2 linked regions of the Roseiflexus sp. RS-1 genome follow. The protein of the gene in region 1 interacts with the protein of each later gene in a pairwise test. Links are inferred from orthologs where the notes say so. Each region holds a gene or a part of one and is shown in the gene's direction. Other genes may lie near its edges.

What was found. Proteins that work in one complex are often made in the same cells at the same time.
Region 2: the proteins of ROSERS_RS21315 (region 1) and ctaD interact in binary tests that used the Escherichia coli proteins (3 or more experiments, as listed by UniProt). The link is inferred for Roseiflexus sp. RS-1 from one-to-one orthologs.

What each region holds. Positions count from the first base shown.
Region 1 is NC_009523.1:5,176,254-5,180,547, reverse strand. What follows is about bases 774-3,559. They hold ROSERS_RS21315 (aminotransferase class I/II-fold pyridoxal phosphate-dependent enzyme), read left to right. Parts: upstream 774-1,465; coding sequence 1,466-2,653; downstream 2,654-3,559. Other genes in these bases: ROSERS_RS21310 (MGDG synthase family glycosyltransferase), read left to right, coding at 2,749-3,559; ROSERS_RS21320 (COX15/CtaA family protein), read right to left, coding at 774-1,276. Also shown: ROSERS_RS21325 (Uma2 family endonuclease), read right to left, coding at 1-277; more of ROSERS_RS21320, read right to left, coding at 320-773; more of ROSERS_RS21310, read left to right, coding at 3,560-3,939; groL (chaperonin GroEL), read right to left, coding at 4,043-4,294. UniProt on the Escherichia coli protein: Shows aminotransferase activity with methionine and histidine as substrates, and to a lesser extent also with phenylalanine.
Region 2 is NC_009523.1:2,789,413-2,793,897, forward strand. The notes cover bases 820-3,796. They hold ctaD (cytochrome c oxidase subunit I), read left to right. Parts: upstream 820-1,333; coding sequence 1,334-3,259; downstream 3,260-3,796. Other genes in these bases: coxB (cytochrome c oxidase subunit II), read left to right, coding at 820-1,315; ROSERS_RS11680 (cytochrome c oxidase subunit 3), read left to right, coding at 3,284-3,796. Outside these bases: more of coxB, read left to right, coding at 212-819; more of ROSERS_RS11680, read left to right, coding at 3,797-3,892; ROSERS_RS11685 (cytochrome C oxidase subunit IV family protein), read left to right, coding at 3,908-4,237; ROSERS_RS11690 (cytochrome c oxidase assembly protein), read left to right, coding at 4,250-4,485. UniProt on the Escherichia coli protein: Cytochrome bo(3) ubiquinol oxidase is the terminal enzyme in the aerobic respiratory chain of E.coli that predominates when cells are grown at high aeration.

The sequences.
Region 1 (4,294 bases):
ACGCGATCCGTATATTGCTGAGGACGATAGCGCGACCAGATGGCTCCAGTCGAGCGCGCAGCACGGAAGCGAGATACATCCGGTCAGTGGTGTGGCGATCGCTGCGCACGATGAAGTCGCCCACCTTCGGGTGCAGGACATCCTCCAGCGTGAGCGGCGCCTGTTCCAGGTTGTGAGGATCGTCGGAGGTCGGGCGCGGCACGAAGCGCCAGCCATAGCGGAACGGGTCAGCGTCAGCATCGGTAGGAGGAACCGGTTGTGTCGGTACGTTTGTCATAGGGCGTCCATAGAATTCGGCACGAAAGCGACACGCCGCCGGTTATGCCCGCGCCATCGACGGTGCAGGCTGCGCTTCGGATGAATGAGCGCTCACACGCAGCGCCGACGCAGCCAGCAGGATCAGCGCAATCCAGACTGCATCCGCCAGGAACAGGTGCACCAGTTGCATCCAGACGGGCGCCTGCAACGCAACGTTGACATACCCTGCAACCAGTTGCACCGCGTACAGCACGGTCAGCACAATCGCCAGGCGGCGCGTCGTTGCGCCCGGTCGCGCTGTGCTCGTGTACCATGCCGCCACCACGACGAACGCGCCAACGCCGATGGCGAGTGCAGGGTGCATCATGCGGATCGAGACGATTGCCGCCACCAGCGGCGCCAGGGCTTCCTCACTGCCGCCAGCGCGGGTGTGGGCAAAGAAGAGGGTGTCCCCCAGAGCGATGACTGCGCCGCTCATGCCGACCAGGATCAACCCGACCATACCGGTGATCAGCCAGGATGCGACGGCGCCCTGACCGCGCAGACGGATCGGTTCGCCGCCCGACGCCCACCATCCGGTCAGCGCAATACAGGCGATCAGAATAAATGTGTTCAACAGGTGTGCCGCCATCGAAACGGCGCGCGTCAGCGACGCATTGTGCGCCACCAGTTCGAACAGCACCAGCCCGGCGCCCAGCAGCGCTTCGGTGATGATGAACACCATCGATAGTTGCGCGCCGCGCCGGACGATATGACCTCGCGGGTATGCGCGATACGCCCACACGAGCATTCCAATCACCATCAGTAATGCGACGCCGCTGGTCAATCGATGGGTGAACTCGACGATGGTTTCAACTGCCGGGGCGCGTGGAATGACTTCGCCGTTGCACAGGGGCCAGTGACTGCCGCACCCTGCGCCCGACCCCGTTGCCCGCACAAACGCACCCCAGAGAATGACTAGCAGGTTGTAGATCAACACTCCCCACACATAGGTTGCAAAGCGATTGCGTGCCAGCATGACCGCTTCCTTTCCAGGCGCTTCGACTGTGCCTCGATAGTGCGGGCATTGTATACCCGAAGTAAGCGGATGGTCAAATATGTCATTCAAGACTGCCCACTGACCGCTTCCGCACGAGGACGTCAGGTATGGTACGATACAGTATCGGCGAAGCAGAAGACGTGGAAACAGCACTCAGGGAGTGAACGCATGACCGGCAGGCTTGCCCGCCGTGTGGCGGGTTTCGGCACAACCATCTTCACCGAAATGAGCGCGCTGGCGCTGGAGCGCGGCGCGATCAACCTGGGACAGGGCTTTCCTGATTTTCCAGGTCCGGCATTCATCAAGGAAGCGGCGGCAGCCGCGATTGCCGCCGACATCAACCAGTACGCCCCGATGCCCGGATTGCCTCGCCTGCGTCTGGCGGTCGCTGCGCAGTGGGAGCGTGACTACGGGCGTGCAGTGGACTGGCAGCGTGAAGTCACAATCACCAGCGGCGCAACCGAGGCGTTGTGCGATGCGCTGCTGGCGCTGATCGAGCCGGGCGATGCGGTCATCATTTTCGAGCCAGCGTATGATGCCTACGTACCCGACATTACCCTGGCAGGCGGCATTCCTCTACCAGTGCGTCTCTACCCGCCAGATCCCACCCACGCCACGTGGTGGTTCGACGAGGCGGAACTGCGCGCCGCGTTCAGGCGCAATCCGACGCTCATCATCGTCAACACGCCGCACAACCCGACCGGCAAGGTCTTCACCCGCGCCGAATTACGCCTCATCGCCGAACTCTGTCAGGATCACAACACCCTTGCGATCACCGACGAAGTGTATGACCGGCTGGTCTTCGACGGTGGCGCCCATGTGCCGCTGGCGACGCTCCCCGGCATGTGGGAGCGCACGCTCACCATCAACAGTGCTGGAAAAACCTTTAGCGTCACCGGATGGAAGATCGGCTACGCGGTTGGACCGGCGCATCTGAACCAGGCGTTGCGCCAGGCGCACCAGTGGGTGACGTTCGCCACATCGTCGCCATTGCAGGAAGCAGTTGCCGTCGCGCTGGAACAGGCGTCGGTCAACGGATACTACTGCGACCTGTTGCGCGACTATAGCGAACGGCGCACGCGGTTGCAGCAGGCGCTCGAGTCAGCTGGATTACCGACGCTTCCGGTTGAAGGCGCCTATTTCATCTCTGCCGACATCGGCGCACTGGGGTATGCCGACGACCGCGCCTTCTGCCGGTGGCTAACAACCGACATTGGCGTGGCAGCCATTCCCACCTCAGCGTTCTACAGTGACCCGACGGGCGCGCCCAACCTGGCGCGTTTCTGCTTCGCCAAGCGCCTGGAAACCATCGATGCGGCTGCCGAGCGCCTGGCAGCATTGCATACCCGTCTGTGACATCGATGCACTGGCAGTGGAACGGCTGGGTGAAACAGTTAACCTTTCATCAACGTCTAACCAACTGCCAGGAACACACAGGAGGAGAAACGCTTATGCGCAATGTGCGCATCCTGATACTGACAACCGACGCGGGGAGCGGACACCGGAGCGCCGCGCAGGCGATCGAGGCGGCGCTGTTGCACAACTACAGCCAGAGCGTGCAGGTTACCATCGCCAACCCGTTGCATGAACCATCGAGTCCCTCGCTGCTCCGGCATGCAGAAACATTCTACCTTTCAACTATCCAGCACGCGCCGGAACGGTATGACCGCGCGCACGCGCTCACCGATGCAGCGGCATATGCCGTGCTGTTGCGCAGCGCGATGGGGCTGGCTATCGGCGATGCGCTGCGACGACTGCTCGTGCGTCATGCGCCCGATGTCGTCATCAGCGTGTATCCGCTCTTTACTGCACTGGTCGCCGATGCCTATCGCGGGGTGCGGGGTCGTCCCGGATTGATCACGGTTGTGACCGATCTGGGGCATGTGCACCACACCTGGTTTTCGCCAGTCGACGACCTGTGCATCGTTCCAAATGCGCAGGTGCGCACACGCGCGCTGGGATGTGGTCTTGAGCCGCACCAGGTACGGATTGTCGGCATTCCAGTCCACCCGCGGTTTGCAGCGCCGCGCGCTGCGCCGGAGGATGTGCGGCGCGATCTGGGCTGGCGCACCGATCTGGTCACCGTGCTCATCTCCGGCGGCGGCGCCGGGGTCGGTCCACTGGCGGAACTGTCGATTGCTGCCGATGAGGCAAATGAACACATCCAGCTTGCCATCGTTACAGGTCACAACCGCGAACTTGCTGCGACGTTGCGCGCGCGCACCTGGAAGAATCCAACCCACATCTATGGCTTTGTTCCCATGGCGGACATGATGTATGCCGCCGACATCGTCGCCACCAAAGCTGGCGGTTTGAGCATTAGCGAAGCGCTGGCGGTGGGACGTCCCCTTCTGATCTATGGCGCTGCACCCGGACAGGAAGCCGGCAATCTGGAGTATGTCGTGCGCCGTGGCGCCGCGCAGTACACACCGGATGCGACACAGTTCGTCGCCGGAATACAGCGCTGGATCGAACGACCGGAAGCCCGGCGGGCAGCAGCCGATGCCGCGCGTGCCGCCGGAAATCCACTGGCAGCGTTTGAAATCGCCCGAATTGTACGCGACCTGGCGCTGTCCCGTGACGCTGCACCGCGTCTGGCGCCGCGCGTGTCACTGAGCGAGTGGTTGAGTTCGTGGCGATAAAACGAGAGAGGCGCCACCGTCGCCGCAATGACGCGGACGAAAAAAGGGGAGGCGCTGCCAGACAACGCCTCCCCTTCCTTTTGCGGAAAACCCACCGACGGGTTTAGAAGTCCATTCCGCCGCCGCCGGGGGTTGGCGTCGCCGGCTTCTCTTCCGGAATATCGGCGATCAGCGCCTCGGTGGTCAACAGCAGACCGGCAATCGACACCGCATTCTGCACCGCCGAGCGGGTCACCTTCACCGGGTCGATGATACCCATCTCGATCATGCTGCCAAACTCACCGGTCAGCACATTGTAGCCGATATTCTTGTCATTCTTTTCCTTCTGCAAGCGGCGCACCGTATCAATGATCAC
Region 2 (4,485 bases), 2.4 Mb from region 1 along the record:
ATCCCGATACCTCTTCAAAAGAAGGATGATAACAGTGGATTGACACTCTCCAACTTTCGGGTATAATAGCCATCGAAACATCGTGCAACTTTTCACGTATTATCCGGGCAGGCACGAAACAACAATCAGATTGCATTGCGTCGGGCAGCGTGACGATACCATCGTTTCAGCGCCTGTATGCCGGGCGCAGTCCCCTGGAGAGGAACCTTCTATGCGGATACTTCCTCGCACATTATTGAGAGCCGCGATCCTGATCGCACTCCTGGTCGTTCTCACCGCGTGCAGCGCCGGTCCGGGCGACACCTACGATCCCTACGGCGACAATGCACGTCGCATTTATGAACTGCTCATCCCGATCTGGTGGATGGCGCTCGGCGTGTTTGTCGTCGTCGAGGGGTTGCTCATCTACGCCATCTGGCGTTTCCGTCGCCGCCCCGGCAGCACGGCGATGCCGGCGCAGGTTCATGGGAACACGCAGGTCGAAATTCTGTGGACGATTGCCCCTGCCATCATTGTGCTGGTGATTGCGGTGTTGACGTTCCGCACGCAGGCTGCGAATGCGGTGATGCCTGAAGATGCGCTGCGGATCAAGGCCATCGGGCATCAGTGGTGGTTCGAGTTCCAGTATCCCGACCTCGGCGCTGAAGGCAAGCCGCTGGTGACAGCCTCCGATATGTATATTCCGGTTGGGCGCCCGGTGACAGTGGTGCTGGAGTCGCAGGATGTCATCCATAATTTCTGGGTGCCGAAACTTGCCGGGAAAACGTACATGATCCCTGGCAAGACGAATTTCCTGACGTTTACCGCCGACCAACCTGGTATTTATCGCGCCGTCTGCGCCGAATTTTGCGGCGAGGCGCACGCCTTGATGCGTTTCCGCGTCATTGCTGTCGATGAAGCCGAATTCGCGCGCTGGATCGATCAGAAGAAGTCGCCGCCCGCCGCTCCTGCCGGAACACTGACGGTCAACGGTCTGACCGGTGATGCGGCGCGTGGTCAGGCGATCTTCCTCGATGCGCGAAAACAGTGCATCGCCTGTCATGCGGTTGAGGGTACGAATGCACGTGGCTTGATAGGACCGAACCTGACCTACTACGGCAGTCGCCAGACGATTGCTGCTGGTATTCTTCCCTACTCGCCGGAAAACCTTGCGCGCTGGCTGCGTGAGGCGCCAAAGTTGAAACCCGGCAACTTGATGAGCCGCGCGTTAACACCACAGTGGATCAAAGCCAATCTGAGCGATCAGGAGATCGCCGATCTGGTAGCGTATCTCGATAGTATGAAGGTGTCGGTCGCACTGCCGCCAGAACGCTAGATTCGGAGGTTTCGATCTATGGCTATCGCCGAACGTACCGCTGGAACCGTCAGTATACCCGTCGTCAATGTGCGCCCCGGTTGGGCGGGGTGGCTCAGTACGACCGATCATAAGCGCATTGGGATCATGTATCTGGTTAGCGCGTTCGTCTTTTTCCTGATCGGGGGGATCGAGGCGCTGCTCATGCGCATTCAACTCGGTGTGCCGGATAACACGTTCCTGACGCCCGATGTCTATAATCAGATGTTCACCATGCACGGCACAACGATGATCTTCCTCGGTCTGATGCCGCTGAACGTCGGGCTGGGCAACTATATGGTGCCGCTGATGATCGGCGCGCGCGATATGGCATTTCCGCGTCTCAACGCGCTCAGTATCTGGCTGTTCATCTTCGGCGGCTTGATGCTGTACGTCAGTTTCTTTGTCGGGGGCGCGCCGAATGTCGGCTGGTTCGCCTATGCGCCCCTGACGCAGAAACAGTTTGCACCGACTGCTGGTGTCGATTACTGGATCGTCGGTATTGGTCTGACCGGCGTGGCATCGATTGCGGGTGCGTTGAACTTTATCGTCACCATCCTCAATATGCGCGCGCCCGGTATGACCCTCAACCGGATGCCGCTGTTCGTCTGGATGCAGCTGGTGGTTGCGTTCATTCTGATCTTCGCCTTCCCCGTGTTGACGGTGGCGACCATCCAGTTGCTGTTCGACCGGCACTTCGGTACGCGCTTCTTCCTGCCGAACCTGGGTGGTGATGCGGTGCTCTGGCAGCACCTCTTCTGGTTCTTCGGTCACCCCGAAGTCTACATTCTCATCCTGCCAACGATGGGCATCATTTCGGAAGTGTTGCCGACCTTTTCACGCAAGCCGATCTTCGGGTATGCGTTTGTGGCATACTCTGGGGTGGCAATTGGCTTCCTCGGCTTTCTGGTCTGGGCGCACCATATGTTCGCCGTGGGTCTCGGTCCGCTGGCGAATGCGTTCTTCGGCGCCGCCAGCTTTCTGATCGCAGTCCCGACCGGCGTGAAGATCTTCAACTGGCTGGCGACGATGTGGCAGGGTTCGCTGAACCTGACCACGTCGATGCTCTATGCCATCGGCTTTATCAGTATGTTCATTATCGGCGGTATCAGTGGCGTTACCCTGGCTTCGCCACCGATCAATGTGCAGCAGACCGACTCCTACTACGTTGTCGCCCATATGCACTATGTGCTGTTTGGCGGTGCGATCCAGGGCATTTTCGCGGGAATCTTTTACTGGTTCCCGAAGATGACCGGGCGGATGCTGGACGAACGACTCGGCAAATGGCAGTTCTGGCTTATGCTGATCAGTTTCAACCTGACCTTCTTCCCCATGCACCTGAGCGGCAATGCTGGTATGCCGCGACGTATCTATACCTACGAAGCGGACATGGGGTGGAATCTCTGGAACCTGATTTCCACAACCGGCTCACTGCTACTGGCGGTCGCTTTCCTGCTGTTCCTCTGGAATGTGGTAACGAGTATACGGCGCGGTCCCATTGCGCCTGCCGATCCGTGGGATGGCGCGACGCTGGAGTGGGCGGTCAGTTCGCCGCCGCCGGTCTACAACTTTGCCGTAACGCCGCGCGTGCGCAGTCGTCGTCCACTGTGGGATCAGAAGTATCCCCATCTGCACGAGATCAACGGCGGGCACGGGACGTCTAGCGCACACGGTGAGTCGGAGAGGCGTGATGGATTTGAGCATGAAACGTCTCCCGCCATAGAACCGATCCATCTGCCTTCGCCAACCTATGCGCCGCTCATTGTGTCGGTCGGTATTATGATCCTGGGCTTCGGCATCATATATCTGAGTGACTTTGGTCTCATCGCAGCGTCAGCGATGATCGTCGGTTTGCTGATCATGGCGTTCGGCATTCTCAGTTGGGTGCGCATCTCGCATGTGGACTCGCCGCACCATGCGCACTAGAGAAGAAGCGTGAGGGAACTGCTTATGAGTGAATTGACGACCAGAACACACGGGGCAGTCGCGCACCATACATCACTCGGCGTGGATAACCGGAAGTTGGGGGTTTGGGCGTTCATCGGATCCGAGACGCTGTTCTTTGCAACCCTGATCACCACCTACTTCGTGTTTGCACCGGTCAATCGCGCGCGCCCCGATTTCCAGGATCCGCGTGAGTTTCTCGATATCGAGTTGACGACGGTGCTGGCGAGTATTCTGCTGGCATCCAGCCTGACGATGGTGCTGGCGCTGTCGGCAAGCCGGCGCGGTGATCGCCGCAGTTTCACTACATGGTTGCTGGCAACCGTCGGGCTTGGTCTGGCATTCATCGGTGGTCAGGCGTATGAGTTCAATCACCTGTACCACGAAGGATTGACGCTGAGCAGCAGTCTGTTCGGTACGACGTTCTTCGTCTTGACCGGCTTTCACGGTACGCACGTGGCGATTGGGGTTATCTGGCTGCTATCGGTCTTCTTCAAAGTGCGCGCCTATCCCGACTCGCCGGAGAATGTGATGGATGTCGAGATAGCCGGTCTCTACTGGCACTTTGTCGATCTGGTGTGGGTGGCAATCTTTGTGCTCGTCTATCTGATCTGAAGAGGAGAGAGCATCGTGGCAGGTCATAGCGAAGAACATGGTGCACATACGCACCCTTCCGACCGCTTCTACTGGATCGTCGCCGGGGTGCTGGCGGTGGTGACGGCGCTGGAGGTTGGGTTGTTTATCGTGAATGAGCAGCACCTGATCGCCAAGTGGCTCGAAGTAACGCTGCTGTTGATCCTTTCGACAATCAAGGGCGCCGCTGTGGTGATGTTCTTTATGCACCTCAAGGGCGATGCAGGGATCTTCAAGTTTGTGTTCCTTGTGCCGCTTGCGTTTGCAACCACGCTCCTGCTATCATTCATGGTGCTTTTCTCGGATCACGTCGGCATTGCAGGGTGAAGCGGGATCGGGATGTACGAGTGGAACTTCGAACCGGGTTTGATGGTCAACCTGGCGCTGATTGCGGGCGGGTACGCACTCTGCGTCACCGGTCCGCTGCGTCGCTTCTTTCCGGGGAATGAACCGCCTACGCCAGCGCAGGTGCGCCTCTTCTTCGTCGGTTGGGTGGTGTTGTTCATTGCGCTCGCTTCCCCCATCGACTCGCTGGGAAGTTATCTGCTGACGATGCATATGCTGCAGCACCTGCT